Regions from separate parts of the Streptomyces sp. NPDC093097 genome, predicted to be linked through region 2. Evidence: riboswitches for the same ligand, from Rfam matches in the RefSeq annotation. Region 2 holds a riboswitch; each other region holds the start of a gene.

Region 1 (5,676 bases), on a different contig from region 2:
GAGGAGCGGGCGCGGCGCCGGCGGTTCGGCTTGGGCCGCCCGCCGATCGTCCAGCCCTCCTCGTAGCCGCGGCGGACCGACAGCGTCACATAGGTCTGCCCGACGGCGAAGGCGATGGCCCCCAGCCCGATCACGACGACCGACGGGATGAGCACGCCGACCACCACGCAGAGGAAGCCGCCCAGCGCCAACAGCCGCCATTTCAGCGGGGCCTTGTGCTGGAACAGCGCCTCGCCGAGCAGCCAGAGACCGACCAGGGCGAACGCGATGTAGAGAATCGTCCAGCCCATGTGCGCCCCGCTTCCGCCGGATTCCGGCCACCGTACTCAGGGCCGCTGGTGCAGCCCGAGGTTCTCGTAGATTTCCAGGGTCGCCGTGGAGTGGTTCAGGGTGATGAAGTGCAACCCGGGAACGTCCTCGGCCATCAAGCGCGCACACAGATCCGTTGCGTACTCGATGCCAATGGAGCGTACCGCCGCCGGGTCGTCCTTGACGGCGAGGATGCGCGTCGCGAGCTCGGGCGGGAACGCGGCGTTGCTGAGCTGCGCGAACCGCTCGATCTGACGCACGTTGGTGACCGGCATGACCTCCGGAATGATCGGCGTCGTGCAGCCGGCCGCGCGGACCCGGTCGCGCAGCCGGAAGTAGTCCTCCGGGTAGAAGAACATCTGCGTGATCGCGAAGTCGGCGCCGGCGCGGCACTTGTCGACGAAGTGCTGGACGTCGGTGTCCCAGTCGGTCGAGCGCGGGTGCATCTCGGGGAAGGCGGCCACGCCGACGCAGAAGTCGCCGGACTCCTTGATCAGCCGGACCAGCTCGGCGGCGTGGCTGACGCCGTCGGGGTGCTTGACCCACTCGCCCATGGGGTCACCCGGCGGGTCGCCGCGCAGCGCGAGCATGTTGCGGATCCCGGCGTCGGCGTACTGGCCGATGATGTTGCGCAGCTCGGCGGTGGAGTGGTTGACCGCGGTCAGGTGGGCGACCGGGGTGAGGGTGGTGTCGGTGGCGATGCGCTCGGTGGCGCGGACGGTGCCGTCGCGGGAGGTGCCCCCGGCGCCGTACGTCACCGACACGAAGGTCGGGGCGACGGCCTCGATGCGGCGGATGGCGTTCCACAGCGTCCGCTCGCCCTTCTCCGTCTTCGGGGCGGCGAACTCGAACGAATAGGACCGCTTGCCGGAAGCAAGCAGGTCGCGCACGGTTCGCGCGCGATCAGTCCTGGTGGAAGCTGTTCCTAGGGCCATACGGGCAGGTTAACCACACCGCGGACGGACACCAACCGGCACCGGCGTATTGGCTGGTTGGCGCCGCTGCTGTCCACAACGTGGACATCCTGCCGCCATCCGGCGGACTCCCGCCGGGCGCCGGCGGCCCCGCTCAGCCGTCCCAGGAGCGGATCCGCTCGGCCAGCTCGGCGGCGGCCGCGCCCGGGTCGTCGGCCTCGGTGAGCGCGCGGACCACCACCACCCGGCGGGCGCCGGCCGCCAGCACCTCGTCGACGTTGCCGGCGTCGATCCCGCCGATCGCGAACCAGGGGCGCTCGGGGTTGCGCGCGGCGGCGTACCGGACCAGGTCCAGTCCGGGGGCGGGCCGGCCCGGCTTGGTGGGGGTCGGCCAACAGGGGCCGGTGCAGAAGTAGTCCACCCCGGGCTCGGTGAGCGCGGCGTCGACCTCGGCCTCGGCGTGGGTGGAGCGGCCGATCAGCGGCCCGTCGCCCAGGAGAGCGCGGGCGGCCGGGACCGGGAGGTCGCCCTGGCCGAGGTGGAGCACGTCGGCGCCCGCGGCGTGGGCGACGTCCGCGCGGTCGTTGACCGCCAGCAGCTTGCCGTGCCGCCGGCAGGCGTCCGCGAAGACCTCCAGGTGGCGCAGCTCCTCGCCGGCCTCCATGCCCTTGTCGCGCAGCTGGACGATGTCCACGCCCGAGGCCAGCACCGCGTCCAGGAACTGCGGGAGGTCGCCCTGGCGGGTGCGCGCGTCGGTGCACAGGTAGAGCCGGGCGTCGGACAGGGCCCCTCGAACGGCGGTCATCGGGCGGCTTCCCCCTCGTCGGCGGCGTACGGACCGGCCGGAACCGGTCCGTACGCCGCGCGGTTGCGGTTACGGATGCGTGGTGCGGTTGCTGCGGGACGCGGGTGCGTCAGACGGCCAGCGCCTGGGCCCGGCGCTTGACCTCCGTACCGCGATTCTCGCGCAGGGCCTGCGCCGGGGTGCCGGGCAGGGTGTCATCCGCGGTGAAGAGCCACTCCAGCATCTCCTCGTCGGTGAAGCCGTCGTCCTTGAGGAGCGTCAGCGTGCCGGCGAGCCCCTTGACGACCTTGCCGTCCTGGATGAATTCGGCGGGCACCTGGAGCACGCGGTTCTCACCGCGGCGCACGGCGATCAGCTGGCCCTCCTTCACCAGCTGCCGCACGCGGGTCACCTCGACGCCGATCTCCTCAGCGATGTCGGGGAGGGTGAGCCAGGCGGGGACGAGTCCATCGATGTTTGCGTCAATCTCGGTCACAGGACAAGCCTGCCACCTCCCACTGACAGCCGGTAGCCGGGCCTCGCCGTCGGGGGGTGCGGGCACACCGCCGGGGGACGCCCGCGGCCCCGCCGGGCCGGCGGACCGCGCTACCGCACCGCCGACTTGAGCGGAACGGCCGCGTCCGCCGCCCGCTCCCGGTCGAGCAGCGCACCGCGCTCGATGAGCCGGCGCCCCTGGGCCAGGTCCCGCGGCCGCCCCACCGCCAGCAGCGCGACCAGCCGGCCGGCGGGCCGTCCGCCGGCGGCCCCGGCCGGCTCCGCGGCGCCCGGGCCCGCCTCGCTCCGCAGCCAGAGCACCGACCAGGCGGCGCCGGTCGGATCGCCGCGCCACACCAGCTCATCGGCGTCCACATGGTGGCCGGCGTACTGCACGAACCGCCCGAACTGCTCGGACCAGAAGTACGGCACCGGGTCGTAGACCACGCCCTCCGCCGGGCCGCGGGTGATGTTCTCGGCCACCGTGCGGGGGCCCTGGAGGGCGTTGTCCCAGTGGTGGACCAGGAGCCGGGTGTCGTACCGGGTGGACGGGAAGGAGGCGCAGTCGCCGACCGCGTAGACGTCGGGGACGGAGGTGTGCAGCCGCTCGTCGGCGAGGACCGAGCCGTCCTCGGGCGAGAGGGCGACGCCGGAACCGGCCAGCCAGCCGGTGGCGGGCCGGGCGCCGATCCCGACGACGACCGCGTCGGCGGGCAGGACGGTGCCGTCGGCGAGGGTCACCGCGCCGGGGGCGACGGAGGCGACCCGGGCACCGGTGCGCAGGTCGGCGCCAGCGTCGGCGTACCAGCCGGTCATGTACGCGGCGACCTCGGCGGGCAGCGCGCCGGCCAGGGGGTGCTCGGCGGCCTCGACGACGGTGACCTCGCAGCCGGCCTCGCGGGCGGCGGTGGCGAACTCCGCGCCGATCCAGCCCGCCCCCACCACCACGATCCGGTGCTGGGCGGCGAGCACCGGGCGCAGCCGTTCGGCGTCGTCCAGGGTGCGCAGCAGGTGCACGCCGGGCAGGTCGGCGCTGCCGGGCAGGACGACCGGTTCGGCGCCGGTGGCGATCACCGCGTAGTCGTAGGCGACCGGGCCCCCGGCCGTCTCCACCACGTGGTCGGCCGGGCGCAGTGCGGTGACCGGGCGGCTGAGGTGGAGGTCGATGCCGAGGCCGGCGAAGTCGACGTCGAACGCGGAGCCCTCGGCCTTGCCGAGCAGCACGGCCTTGGACAGCGGCGGGCGGTCGTAGGGCTGGTGGGGCTCGTCGCCGAGGAGCGTGATCGCGCCGCGCCAGCCTTGTTCGCGCAGGGCGACGGCGGTCTGCACACCCGCCATCCCCGCGCCGGCGATCACCACGCGCGGCGTGCGGTCAGGGGCCTGGGGAGACTTGCTCTGCTCGCTCACCCGCCCACTCTAGGACGGCGGAGGAGGCGGCCCGCAGCAGCGCGCAACGAGATCTCTGGCACAGCGTCACCTCCCGGGACGCCGGGGCCCGCTCCGGCGGCGCTCCCTTACCGCGCCTCGCGGCCCCGTACTAGGGTGGCGGCTGCACGCACTCGCGGGAGCCCGGACGGACCGGGCTGAGAGGGAGGCTGGCCGGCCTCCGACCGTACGAACCTGATCCGGGTCATGCCGGCGAAGGGAGGGGCTGGACGCCCATGCATCCATCCACCACACCATCGAACCCGCCGCGGCCGGCCGGCCGGCACCCCGATGTGCTGGTCATCGGGGGCGGCATCGTCGGGCTGGTCACCGCCTGGCGGGCGGCCGGCCGGGGACTGCGGGTCGCGGTGGCCGACCCCGCGCCCGGCGGCGGCGCGGCCCTGGTCGCCGGCGGCATGCTGGCCGCGGTCACCGAACTGCACTACGGCGAGGAGAGGCTGCTGGGGCTCAACCTGGCCTCGGCGCAGCGCTATCCGCGCTTCACCGAGGAGCTCCAGGAGGCGAGCGGGCAGCGGATCGGCTACCGGCGCTGCGGCACCCTGGCCGTCGCCCTGGACGCCGACGACCGCGCCCACCTACGGGAGTTGCACGCCCTCCAGGTCCGGTCGGGCCTGGACTCGCAGTGGCTGACCGGGCGCGAATGCCGCCGGCTGGAGCCGATGCTCGCCCCCGGGGTGCGCGGCGGCCTCCGGGTGGACGGCGACCACCAGGTCGATCCGCGCCGGCTGGCGAGCGCCCTGCTGGCCGCCTGCGAGCGGGCCGGGGTGGTCTTCCACCGGTCGTCGGCGGAGCGGCTGACGACCGGTGGCGGGCGCGCCACGGGCGCCGAACTCGCCGACGGGACGCGGTTGGCGGCCGGCCAGGTCGTACTGGCCGGGGGCAGTCGCAGCGGCCGGCTGGCGGGCGTCCCGGAGGCGGTGCGGCCGCCGGTGCGGCCCGTCAAGGGACAGGTGCTGCGGCTGCGGCTGCCGGACGCCCTCCCGGGGGGAGGGGCGTTCCTCTCCCGCACCGTACGGGCCGTGGTCCGGGGCAATCCCGTCTACCTGGTACCGCGGGAGAGCGGTGAACTGGTCCTGGGCGCCACCAGTGAGGAGCTGGGCTGGGACACCACGATCACCGCGGGCGGCGTCTACGAACTGCTGCGGGACGCCCACGAGTTGGTCCCCGGCCTCACCGAGCTGCCCCTGGTCGAGAGCCGCGCCGGGCTGCGCCCCGGCTCCCCCGACAACGCGCCGCTGCTCGGGCCGACCGAGCTGCCCGGCCTCCACCTGGCCACCGGCCACTTCCGCAACGGCGTCCTGCTGACGCCGGTCACCGGTGACGTGATGGCCGAGGTGCTGGCCACCGGGACCGTCCCGGAAGAGGCCCGCCCCTTCTCCCCCGCGCGCTTCTCCCCCGCTTCCCAGGGGGCCCCGCGCACCCGCGCCCCAGAGGAGCTGCCCGTATGAGCGCCCCCATTACCCCCGCTCCGTCCGACGCCCCCGAGGGCCCCGCGGTGTCCGTCTCCGTCAACGGGGAGGCCCGCCGGATTCCGGGCGGGCTGACGCTCGACCGGCTGGTCGCCACGCTGTCCCAGGCACCGGCCGGGGTGGCCGCCGCGGTCAACGAGGCCGTGGTGCCGCGCTCCCAGTGGCCCGGCACCGTGCTCGGCGACGGCGACCGCGTCGAAGTGCTCACCGCCGTCCAGGGAGGCTGATCGCGGCCATGACCGACACCGCAGTCGACCCG
Region 2 (5,676 bases):
CGTGGTCGCCAAGGAGGACTTCGCCGCGATCCGCACCGGGCGTGCGCACCCGGCGATGTTCAACAAGATCGTGGCGGACTACTACGGTGCCATGACGCCCATCAACCAGCTGGCGTCGTTCTCGGTGCCGGAACCGCGGATGGCCGTGGTGACCCCGTTCGACAAGAGCGCGCTGCGCAACATCGAGCAGGCGATCCGCGACTCGGACCTCGGCGTCAACCCGAGCAACGACGGCAACATCATCCGTGTGACGTTCCCGGAGCTCACCGAGGAGCGCCGTCGCGAGTTCATCAAGGTCGCCAAGAACAAGGCCGAGGACTCCAAGATCTCGATCCGCAGCGTGCGGCGCAAGGCCAAGGAGTCGCTCGACAAGCTCGTCAAGGACAAGGAGTCCGGCGAGGACGAGGTCCGCCGGGCCGAGAAGGAGCTCGACGACATCACCGCGAAGTACGTCGCGCAGGTGGACGAGCTCCTCAAGCACAAGGAATCCGAGCTCCTAGAGGTCTGATGAACGAGTCATCCTGGGGGACCCCGCCCGCCGCCGGCCGGTGGGGACCGCCCGATCACGGATCGGCCGCCTCGCTGCGCGGGGCGGCGCCCCCCGTCCCGGCGGGTCCCGTCCACGACACGGTCGGCGCGGCGCAGACTCGGCCGATGCCCATCGTGCCCGCGCCGGGCGGACACCAGGACGACCATCGGGACTTCCGGGATGACCAGGCAAACCTGGACGACCGGGGGGCTGCTCGCCTGAGCGGCCCCCTGTTCCGCGACGACAGGCCGCAGGAGCCCATGCCCACCTCGCTCCCCGGGTCCGACAGCGACCCAGTGAAACCGCAGAAGAAGAGCGCGGGGCGCAACCTGCGCGCCGCCATAGGGGTCGGCGTCGGACTCGGCGCGGTCATCCTCGCCTCGCTCTTCGTCTACAAGCCGGTGTTCATCGGCGTCATAGCGCTCGCCGTCGTCGTAGGCCTGTGGGAACTGACCTCGCGGCTGGCGGAGCGCAAGGACATCCGGGTGCCGCTGGTGCCGCTCGCGGTCGGCGGCACCGCCATGGTGATCGCCGGATACGTGCGCGGCGCCGAGGGGGCGTGGGTGGCGATGGCGCTCACCGCGCTCGCCGTCCTGGTCTGGCGGATGACGGAGGCGCCCCAGAACTACCTCCGGGACGTCACCGCCGGAGTCTTCGCGACGTTCTACGTCCCGTTCCTGGCGACGTTCGTGGCCCTGATGCTGGCGGCCGCGGACGACGGGCCGCAGCGGGTGCTGACATTCCTGCTGCTGACGGTCGTCAGCGACACCGGCGCCTACGCGGTCGGCTGGCGCTTCGGGAAGAAGAAGCTCGCGCCGCGGATCAGCCCGGGCAAGACCCGCGAGGGACTCGTCGGCGCGGTGCTCTTCGCGATGGTGGCGGGCGCGCTGTGCATGGAGTTCCTGATCAAGGGGGGCGCCTGGTGGGAGGGGTTGCTGCTCGGCCTGGCGGTCGCGGTCAGTGCCACCCTCGGCGACCTCGGCGAATCCATGATCAAGCGGGACCTCGGCATCAAGGACATGGGCACCCTGCTGCCCGGCCACGGCGGCATCATGGACCGGCTGGACTCCCTGCTGCCGACCGCCCCGGTGGTCTGGCTGCTGTTCGTGATCTTCGTGGGATCCGGCTGAGCGCCGCCGGTTACCCTTGAGGGCGCGCTGCTCGTTCGCGGCGCGCCCTTTCCGTCTCCGCGACCGCGGGGGCGATCCGTGAGGTCCCCTGGTTCCGGCCCCGTCCGGCCCCTGGCTCCGCGTCGGCGGAAGCCGCCCGGCCTCGTCGCACAGAGGAGTTTGCACCCATGGCACGCCCGGCCCCGGGAGAACTGACGTTTGTCGCCCCCCGCGGCGCCAAGAAGCCCCCTCGGCACCTCGCCGACCTCGACCCGGCCGAGCGCCGCGAGGCGGTGGCCGCGATCGGCGAGAAGCCGTTCCGCGCCAAGCAGCTGTCGCAGCACTACTTCGCCCGCTACGCGCACGACCCGGCGCAGTGGACCGACATCCCCGCGGCGGCGCGCGAGAAGCTGGCCGCCGAGCTGCTCCCTGACCTGATGTCGGTGGTGCGGCACATCTCGTGCGACGACGACACCACCCGCAAGACCCTGTGGCGGCTGCACGACGGCACCCTCGTCGAGTCGGTGCTGATGCGCTACCCGGACCGGGTCACCATGTGCATCTCCTCGCAGGCCGGCTGCGGGATGAACTGCCCGTTCTGCGCCACCGGCCAGGCCGGTCTGGACCGCAACCTCTCCACCGCCGAGATCGTGCACCAGATCGTCGACGGGATGCGGGCGCTGCGCGACGGCGAGGTGCCCGGGGGCCCGGCGCGACTGTCCAACATCGTCTTCATGGGCATGGGCGAGCCGCTCGCCAACTACAAGCGGGTGGTCGGCGCCATCCGGCGGCTGACCGATCCCGAGCCGGACGGGCTGGGCCTCTCCCAGCGCGGGATCACCGTCTCCACCGTCGGGCTGGTCCCGGCGATCCTGCGGTTCGCCGACGAGGGCTTCAAGTGCCGGCTCGCGGTGTCGCTGCACGCGCCGGACGACGAACTGCGAGACACCCTCGTACCGGTGAACACCCGCTGGAAGGTCCGCGAAGTGCTGGACGCGGCCTGGGAGTACGCCGAGAAGTCCGGCCGCCGGGTCTCGATCGAGTACGCCCTGATCCGCGACATCAACGACCAGGCGTGGCGCGGTGATCTGCTGGGACGCCTGCTCAAGGGCAAGCGGGTCCATGTCAACCTCATTCCGCTGAATCCGACGCCGGGTTCGAAGTGGACGGCCTCGCGGCCCGAGGACGAGCGGGCGTTCGTACGGGCCATCGAGGCACACGGTGTGCCCGTGACCGTCCGGGACACCCGCGGCCAGGAGATCGACGGCGCCTGCGGTCAGCTCGCGGCCTCCGAGCGCTGAGCGCCCGCTGGTACGGTGGCGTGGAATAAACGCACATTCATTCCGACAGGGGAGCGCCACAGCGCTGAGAGTGCGGTCACGTCGTAGCCCTACGGCGCCCGCAGACCCTTGAACCTCGCCCGGGTCATTCCGGGTAGGAAGTTCGGTCGTCACTCATGCTGTTGCGCCCCGCCCATCGCCCGTTGCCGAACGTCACCGACGCAGTGCGCAGCGGACATCGGGCGGGGCCGCGTCTCTTCCTGGCCAGCCAGGAGGAAATCAGTGAGCACCACCAGCAGGATCACCGCGGCAGCGCTCGCTGCCGCGGCCGGCATCACCGCACTCGCCGGGTGCGGCAGCTCGGGCAGCGGCGGCAGCGCGGACGCCAAGACCGTCACGCTCGTCAGCCATGACTCGTTCAACGCCTCCAAAACCGTTCTGGCCGCCTTCGAGAAGGAGACCGGCTACAAGGTCAAGGTGCTCAGGGGCGGGGACGCCGGCAAGGCCGTCAACCAGGCGATCCTGTCCAAGGACAACCCGCAGGGCGACGTCTTCTTCGGCATAGACAACACCCTGCTCTCGCGCGGCCTGAACGCCGGCATCTTCACCCCCTACAAGGCCCAGGGACTGGACGACGTCCCGGCCGACCTCCAACTCGACAAGGACGCCCACCGCGTCACACCCCTCGACTACGGCGACATCTGCGTCAACTACGACCGCGCCTACTTCACCGAGCACCAGCTCGCGCCGCCGCAGACCTTCGACGACCTGCTCAAGCCGCAGTACAAGAACCTGCTGGTCACCGAGAACTCCGCCACCTCCTCTCCGGGGCTCGCCTTCCAGCTCGGCACCATCGCCGCCCACGGCGAGGCCGGCTGGCCGGACTACTGGAAGAAGCTCAAGGCCAACGGCGTCGAGGTCGTGGACAGTTGGGAGCAGGCGTACAACGAGCGCTTCTCGGGCTCCGCGGCCGGCAAGGGCAAGGGGGACAAGCCGCTGGTGGTCTCCTACGCCTCCAGTCCGCCCGCCGAGGTGATGGGCAAGAAGCCCGCGCCCAAGGAGGCCCCGACCGGTGTCGCGACCGGCACCTGCTTCCGGCAGATCGAATTCGGCGGTCTGCTCAAGGGCGCCAAGAACGAGAAGGGCGGCAAGGCACTGCTCGACTTCCTCCTGTCGAAGAAGTTCCAGGAGGACATGCCGCTGCAGATGTTCGTCAACCCGGCGCGCAAGGACGCCAAGGTGCCGGAACTGTTCACCCACTACGGCACCGCGATCGACAAGCCGGCGACGCTCGCACCGGCGACGATCACGCAGAACCGCGAACAGTGGATCAAGCAGTGGTCCTCGCTCGTTCTGAAGTAGCCCGCACCCGCCTCAGGAGGCCCGCGCGCGCAACGGCGGTGCGGCTCGGCCTGATGGCCGTGCCGCTCGCCTTCTTCGCGGCGTTCTTCGCCTATCCGGTCGTCGCGATCGTCGGGCGCGGGCTGAAGGACGGCGGGCAGTGGCAACTCGGGCGGTTCGGTGCGGTCCTCAGTGATCCGGACGTCCTCCACGTGCTGTGGTTCACCGTGTGGCAGGCCGCCGCCTCGACCGTGCTGACACTGCTCGTCGCGCTGCCCGGCGCGTATGTCTTCGCCCGCTTCGACTTCCCCGGAAAGCAGGTGCTGCGGGCGGTGGTGGCGGTGCCGTTCGTCCTGCCCACCGTCGTCGTCGGCTCGGCCTTCCTGGCCCTCGTGGGCCGGGGCGGACTGCTGGACGACCTGTGGGGCGTGCGGCTTGACACCTCGGTGTGGGCGATCCTGCTGGCGCACGTCTTCTTCAACTACGCCGTCGTCGTCCGCACCGTCGGTGGGCTCTGGGCCCAACTCGACCCGCGGCAGGAAGAGGCGGCCCGGGTCCTGGGAGCGGGGCGGTTCGCGGCCTGGCGGAGGGTGACACTGCCCGCGCTGGGACCTGCCGTGGCCGCCGCGGCGCTGATGGTGTTCCTCTTCACCTTCACCTCCTTCGGAGTCGTGCAGATCCTGGGCGGGCCCACGTTCTCCACGCTGGAGGTGGAGATCTACCGGCAGACCGCCGACTTCCTCGATCTGCCCACCGCCGCCGTACTGACCGTGATCCAGTTCGCTGCCGTACTGGGCCTGTTGGGACTGCACGCCTGGACCGTGCGGCGCCGCGAATCGACCCTGCGGCTCGTCGACGCCTCCCGGACCGCACGCCGACCGCACGGCCGTGGCCAATGGGCGCTGCTGTGGGGCACGCTCGCCGTCATCGTAGTGCTGCTCGTCCTGCCCCTGGCCGTGCTCGTCGAGCGGTCCTTCGCCGGGCCGCACGGCTTCGGCCTGGTCTTCTACGAGACGCTGCACTCCGCCGCGGCAGCCGACACCACCTTCGCCGTCGCCCCCCTCGACGCCCTCTGGAACTCCCTCGCCTACGGCGCCGCGGCCACCGCGATCGCCCTGCTGATCGGCGGACTGGCGGCGGCCGCCCTCACCCGGGCGCGGCCGGTGCCCGGCCCGTCGGGGCGCACACCGCTGATCACCCGGCTCCTGCGCGGCTTCGACGCGCTGCTGATGCTGCCTCTCGGCGTCTCCGCCGTGACCGTCGGCTTCGGTTTCCTGATCACCCTCGACAAGCCGCCGCTGGACCTGCGGGAGTCGTGGTGGCTGGTGCCGCTCGCGCAGGCCCTGGTGGGCGCGCCGTTCGTGGTCCGTACGATGCTGCCCGTCCTGCGGGCGGTCGACGGCCGGCTGCGGGAGGC
Region 3 (5,676 bases), on a different contig from region 2:
CCCCGGGTCTGGCGCGCGCACGAGGACGTCCTCGACCGCATCCTCCACCGCGAAGACGCCGAAGAGGTGCTCGGTACGCTGCTCGCCCTCCTCCTGACGGTCGAGGACGACGCCTACGAGGAGACCATCGAGCCGAACACCCGCTGGCGGGCCGCCTCCCAGGCGACCAACATCTACAAGAAGCTCCGCACCGCGCTCCCCGCCCAGGAGCGGCTCGCGGCGCTGAAGCGGGTCGCCCGGTTCGCGGCCTCCACCTGGTCCAGCGCCGAGGCCCAAGCGGTGTTCGGCTCCTTCTTCATCCCCGTCACGGCCTCGGCCCGGGAGGCGCAAGGCGAGCACCGCGAGGTGCTGCGCGATCTCAGGGAGCTGAAGGCGAGCCTGGACCGGGCGCTCGTGGACAACCCGAGCTGGATGGTGGTGCGGAGCTGGCTGACCATCGTCTCCATGCTGCGCGAGCGGTCCTGGTCCGCGGCGCTCGCCGAATCCGCCGGGCCGGAGCTCCGGCGGTGGAGCGGCATCGTGCGGGCCAACGCCGACACCGGGAATCCGGAGGCCTGGGAGATCTTCTGCGGCTTCGACCTCCTGCACGAGGCGGAGTCCCCGCTCGCCCTGCCGGGTCCGCGCCTCCTTCGCCCCACCCCCGCCGGCGACCAGGCCCCGCCGCTGCGCCGTGCGTACGAGGAACGCCGCGCCACGATCGACCTCTTCGAGCGGACGCACGGGCAGAGCGTCACCTGGTTCAGGATGCACAACGCCGTGGAGCAACAGGTCCTTCACGAGGAGGCGGCCACCACCGGGCGGAGCATCGACGCGGACGCCGTCGAGCGCGTCTACAGCCTGCTGGGTGGCAAGGAACTGCGCCCCACGGCCGAGTTCCGGATCATCAAGGCGCAGGACCAGCTGGCGGCCTGGCTGTTCGCCAAGGCCGCGAAGTCCGCCGATCTCAAGCTCCGGGCCGTGCCCGAGCACAAGCTCGGCGAGCTGGTCTGCACCCGTGCGGACGCCCTTCTCCGGCAGGCCGTGTGGGAGCTGCATCCCGGAGAGCTCCAGAGCCGCCTGCTGGAGACCGCGCGCCGGGAGCTCGCCGAGCTGCCGCATGCCGCCCCCGGGCACTGGAGCTCGGTGCTGCGCCTGCGCACGGCGCGGGCCTACGCCCCGTCACTCGCTCCTCAGCTCGGCGCCCTGGCCGAGCTGGACGCCCTGTTCACCGACGAGGACAGCGCCGGCTTCCTGGAGTTGGCGGCGGCCCTCACCGACCTGGGGGAGCGGACCTCCAGCGCCGAACGGCAGCCCTTCACGGCGCGGCTGGAGGCGTTCGGAGCCAATGTCGACTCGGTCCATCAACTCGCGCTGTTCCACCTCGAACAGGCCGAATGGCTCTGTGGGTTCGTACCGCTGAAGTGGCACCCGGACCACAGCGACCCGTCCTTCCGCCTGCCCTCCGGAGTGCGGGAGGAGGAACGCCTCGCACGGAGTCTGCTGAGCGCGTGGTCGTGCTTCAACGCGGTGGTCTGGCTGGACCCGGACGACTGGTCCCGCCGGGTCCAGACGGCCGTGGGGCAGGGACGCCTGCTGGCCCTGGCGTCGCTGGTCTGGGGCACCGGGGCGGGCGAGGTGCTGGGCCTGGGGCAGGGGTACCCGGGCTCCGCCGAGGACCTCGGGCACGCGTTCCTCGACTTCGCCGCCCGGCACTCCACCAGCCGCTGCCGGTTCGCGGCGCTGCGGTTCCTGGACGTGCTGAGCGGCCGGCTCTCGGCGTCGGCCCGGTCCGACGTCCGCGAGGCCGACTGATCCGCGCCGGGGGCCGGCCGGTCCCGAGGCCGGTGACGTGAGGGCGGAGGCTCAGGGAGAGCCCCCGCCCTCACGTCCGCCGATTCAGTCGGCCAACGGCAGATAGACGCGGTTGCCGGCCGCCGCGAACTCCCTGGACTTCTCCAGCATTCCGGCCCGGATCTCCTCGGGGCTCGCGCCCTGACCACCGCCGAACTGCTCGGTGATGCTTCGGCTGATCTTCATCGAGCAGAACTTCGGCCCGCACATCGAGCAGAAGTGGGCCGTCTTGGCCGGCTCGGCGGGCAGCGTCGCGTCATGGAAGGCGCGTGCGGTGTCCGGGTCGAGGGCCAGGTTGAACTGGTCCTCCCAGCGGAACTCGAAGCGGGCGTCGGAAAGCGCGTCGTCCCATTCCTGGGCGCCCGGGTGGCCCTTGGCCAGGTCCGCCGCGTGGGCCGCGATCTTGTACGTGATGACGCCGGTCTTGACGTCGTCGCGGTCCGGGAGGCCCAGGTGCTCCTTGGGCGTGACGTAGCAGAGCATCGCGGTGCCCCACCAGGCGATCATCGCGGCGCCGATACCGGAGGTGATGTGGTCGTAGGCGGGCGCGATGTCGGTGGTGAGCGGGCCGAGCGTGTAGAACGGGGCCTCCTCGCAGATCTCCTGCTGGAGGTCGATGTTCTCCTTGATCTTGTGCATCGGGACGTGGCCCGGGCCCTCGATCATGGTCTGCACGCCGTGCCGCTTGGCGACGGTGTTCAGCTCGCCGAGCGTCCTCAACTCGGCGAACTGCGCCTCGTCGTTGGCGTCCGCGATGGAGCCGGGGCGCAGGCCGTCACCGAGCGAGAAGGTGACGTCGTAGGCGGCGAGGATGTCGCAGAGTTCCTCGAAGTGGGTGTAGAGGAACGACTCCTGATGGTGCGCCAGGCACCAGGCCGCCATGATCGAGCCGCCGCGGGAGACGATGCCGGTCTTGCGGTTGGCGGTGAGCGGGACGTAGCGGAGCAGCACACCGGCGTGCACCGTCATGTAGTCGACGCCCTGCTCGGCCTGCTCGATGATGGTGTCCTTGTAGATCTCCCAGGTCAGCTCCTCGGCCTTGCCGTCGACCTTCTCCAGGGCCTGGTAGAGGGGGACGGTGCCGATGGGCACGGGGGAGTTGCGGAGCACCCACTCGCGGGTGGTGTGGATGTTGCGGCCGGTGGAGAGGTCCATGACCGTGTCGGCGCCCCAGCGGGTCGCCCAGGTCATCTTCTCCACCTCCTCCTCGATCGACGAAGTGACCGCGGAATTGCCGATGTTGGCGTTCACCTTCACCAGGAAGTTCTTGCCGATGATCATCGGCTCGATCTCCGGGTGGTTGATGTTGGCCGGCAGCACCGCGCGCCCGGCCGCGATCTCGTCGCGCACGAACTCCGGGCTCACGTTCTCGCGGACGGCGACGTACTCCATCTCCGCGGTGATCTCGCCGCGTTGGGCGTATGCGAGCTGGGTGACCGGGGCACCGTCCCGGCCGCGGCGCGGCTGACGCGGCCGGCCCGGGAAGACCGCGTCGAGGTTCCGCAGGCCCCCGCGCGGTGAGGTGTGCTTGATCCCGTCGTCCTCGGGCCGCATCGGGCGGCCCGCGTACTCCTCGGTGTCGCCGCGGGCGATGATCCAGTTCTCCCGCAGCGGCGCCAGACCGCGGCGGACATCGGTTTCGATATGGGGGTCGGTGTACGGCCCTGACGTGTCGTAGAGCGTCACGTCCTTGCCGTTGGTGAGGTGCACCCGCCGGACCGGGACCCGGAGGTCCGGACGCGATCCGGAGACATAGCCCTTGTGCCAGCCGATCCCCGGCTTCTCGCCGTCGGTCGAGGCGCTTTCGGGCGTGCGTGCATCCTGCAGAGTCATAAAGACCCAACTCCCTACGCCGGCATTACCCGGTAACAGGTTCGGCGGTCGACGCAGCGGCTTCCGTCGAGCGGTGTTTCACGTGAAACACCGCGGGGACGGAGGTCAGCGCCCTCTCAGCCCGGTGCTCCGAGCTCCCGCGATTGCAAAGGTGGCACCACGGTAGCGGCCGATGCGGCGGCGTGAACAGGGGCCCCACGGGTTCTTGCAATGATCGGGCGATGAGCCCTCCCGAAGCCCTGCACGCCCCCGCCGCCCCTGCGCACACCCACAGCCATGGGCCGGCCACCCCGGTCTCCCGGCATCTGCGCAAGGTCATCGCCGCGGTTCTGATCCCGTTCGCGGCCGCCGTCGTGATCGGTCTGCTCGTCCTCTGGCCCGGTGGCGCGCCCTCGCACAAACCGTCCGGTGTGGGCTTCGACCAGCCCACGGAAAGCGCCCGGATCACCAAGGTCGAGGAGGTGGACTGCGCGGCGGTGCACGCCGAGCAGCCCGCCGCCCCCGGAGGCCGGCCGGGGGCCGGGGGCGCGGCCCGGGACAAACCCTGCGAACAGGCGACGGTCAGGGTGACCACGGGGGAGAACACCGGCCGGACCTTCCAGACAGTGGTGACGCCGGACGCCCTGCGCCACTACACAACCGGTCAGGACGTGGTCGTCTCCTACTCCCCCAAGGCGCCGAAGGAACTCCAGTACGCGGTGACCGACGTCGACCGCACCGTTCCGATGTGGGTGCTGGCCGGGATCTTTGCCTTCGCAGTGGTGATCATCGGGCGACTGCGCGGGGTGCTGGCGCTGGTGGCGCTGGCGGCCAGCTTCGGCCTGCTGACGGTCTTCATCCTGCCGGCGATCCTCCAGGGCTCCGATCCGCTGGTGGTGGCGATGGTCGGCGGCAGCGCGATCATGCTGATCGCGCTCTACCTGAGCCACGGGCTGACGGCCCGTACGTCCGTGGCGGTGCTCGGCACCCTCGTCTCGCTGCTCCTCATCGGGCTGCTGGGCTCGGTGTTCATCAACTGGGCGCTGCTGACCGGCAACACGGACGACACCACGGGCCTGGTGCACGGGCTGTACCCGGACATCGAGATCCGCGGCCTGCTGCTGGCGAGCGTCATCATCGGTTCGCTGGGGGTGCTCGACGATGTGACGGTGACCCAGACGGCCGCGGTGTGGGAGCTCAAGGACGCGGATCCGTCGGCGGGTTGGCGCAAGCTGTACGGGGCGGCGATGCGGATCGGGCGCGACCATATCGCCTCCGTGGTGAACACCCTGGTCATGGCCTACGCGGGCGCCGCACTGCCGCTGCTCCTGCTGTTCTCGATCGCGCAGAGCAGCGTCGGCACGGTCGCCAGTAGCGAGGTGGTCGCGGAGGAGATCGTCCGCACCCTCGTGGGCAGCATCGGGCTGGTCGCGTCGGTGCCGGTGACGACCCTGCTGGCGGCCCTGGTGGTCTCGGCGGACCGCCCGGGGCCGGGCGGTGCGGACGCCGGAGGACGAGGCGGGCGCCGGGCCGCGCGGGGACGGCGCCGCAAGCGCTGAGCGCGCCGCACCGGGGGCGGGGCGATCCGGTGCGGCGGAGGCCGGCGAAGTGCCGGGAGCACGGCGGGTGTTGGGGTGTCGGGGCAGCGGCGGGCGGTGCCCGGCCGAGCGGCCGTGACGACGGGATGGAGCGGCACCGGCGGCCGGTGGGATCACCCGGCCCGGGCCTCCGTCAGGATCCGGTCCAGCGCGGCGTCCAGGGTGTCGCAGACCTCTTCCTTGCCGAGCGGAACGATCCGGTCCGTGCGGTCCAGGAAGGCGACCAGCGGCGGCGCACTGGCCCGGAACAGGGCGCGCTCGGCGCCGACTTGGAGGCTGATGTAGACGTCGCCGAGGTGCTCGGGGGAGGACGGCTCGACTCTCACGTCCCCCTCGCCGGCCGGGCGGCTCAGCCCGTCCAGCAGTAGCTCGCGGCCGAACACCCAGGTCACGGGCGCATCGCCGGGAAGGTCGAAGGTGAGGCGGACGGCGTAGG

The links. A riboswitch is a leader RNA that binds a small molecule or an ion and turns the genes downstream of it on or off. The one in region 2 is predicted to bind thiamine pyrophosphate.
Region 1: it holds a riboswitch for thiamine pyrophosphate, as region 2 does, so the genes downstream of both, thiO (glycine oxidase ThiO) here and ACIQE0_RS17625 (thiamine ABC transporter substrate binding subunit) in region 2, are expected to answer to the same signal.
Region 3: it holds a riboswitch for thiamine pyrophosphate, as region 2 does, so the genes downstream of both, thiC (phosphomethylpyrimidine synthase ThiC) here and ACIQE0_RS17625 (thiamine ABC transporter substrate binding subunit) in region 2, are expected to answer to the same signal.

The regions. Positions count from the first base shown of each region.
Region 1 covers NZ_JBIVOW010000010.1:288,605-294,280, forward strand. Annotated here, with positions in the region: gene ACIQE0_RS19780 (hypothetical protein) at 1-290, opposite strand, end outside; gene metF (methylenetetrahydrofolate reductase [NAD(P)H]) at 327-1,244, opposite strand; gene thiE (thiamine phosphate synthase) at 1,378-2,028, opposite strand; gene ACIQE0_RS19795 (Rv2175c family DNA-binding protein) at 2,138-2,503, opposite strand; gene ACIQE0_RS19800 (FAD-dependent oxidoreductase) at 2,614-3,909, opposite strand; TPP riboswitch at 4,054-4,166, shown strand; gene thiO (glycine oxidase ThiO) at 4,164-5,396, shown strand; gene thiS (sulfur carrier protein ThiS) at 5,393-5,644, shown strand; gene ACIQE0_RS19815 (thiazole synthase) at 5,653-5,676, shown strand, end outside.
Region 2 covers NZ_JBIVOW010000009.1:98,084-103,759, reverse strand. Annotated here, with positions in the region: gene frr (ribosome recycling factor) at 1-508, shown strand, start outside; gene ACIQE0_RS17635 (phosphatidate cytidylyltransferase) at 508-1,659, shown strand; gene rlmN (23S rRNA (adenine(2503)-C(2))-methyltransferase RlmN) at 1,827-2,939, shown strand; TPP riboswitch at 2,977-3,097, shown strand; gene ACIQE0_RS17625 (thiamine ABC transporter substrate binding subunit) at 3,201-4,280, shown strand; gene ACIQE0_RS17620 (ABC transporter permease) at 4,319-5,676, shown strand, end outside.
Region 3 covers NZ_JBIVOW010000004.1:352,123-357,798, forward strand. Annotated here, with positions in the region: gene ACIQE0_RS09315 (caspase family protein) at 1-1,791, shown strand, start outside; gene thiC (phosphomethylpyrimidine synthase ThiC) at 1,876-3,663, opposite strand; TPP riboswitch at 3,658-3,814, opposite strand; gene ACIQE0_RS09325 (YibE/F family protein) at 3,885-5,201, shown strand; gene ACIQE0_RS09330 (SsgA family sporulation/cell division regulator) at 5,354-5,676, opposite strand, start outside.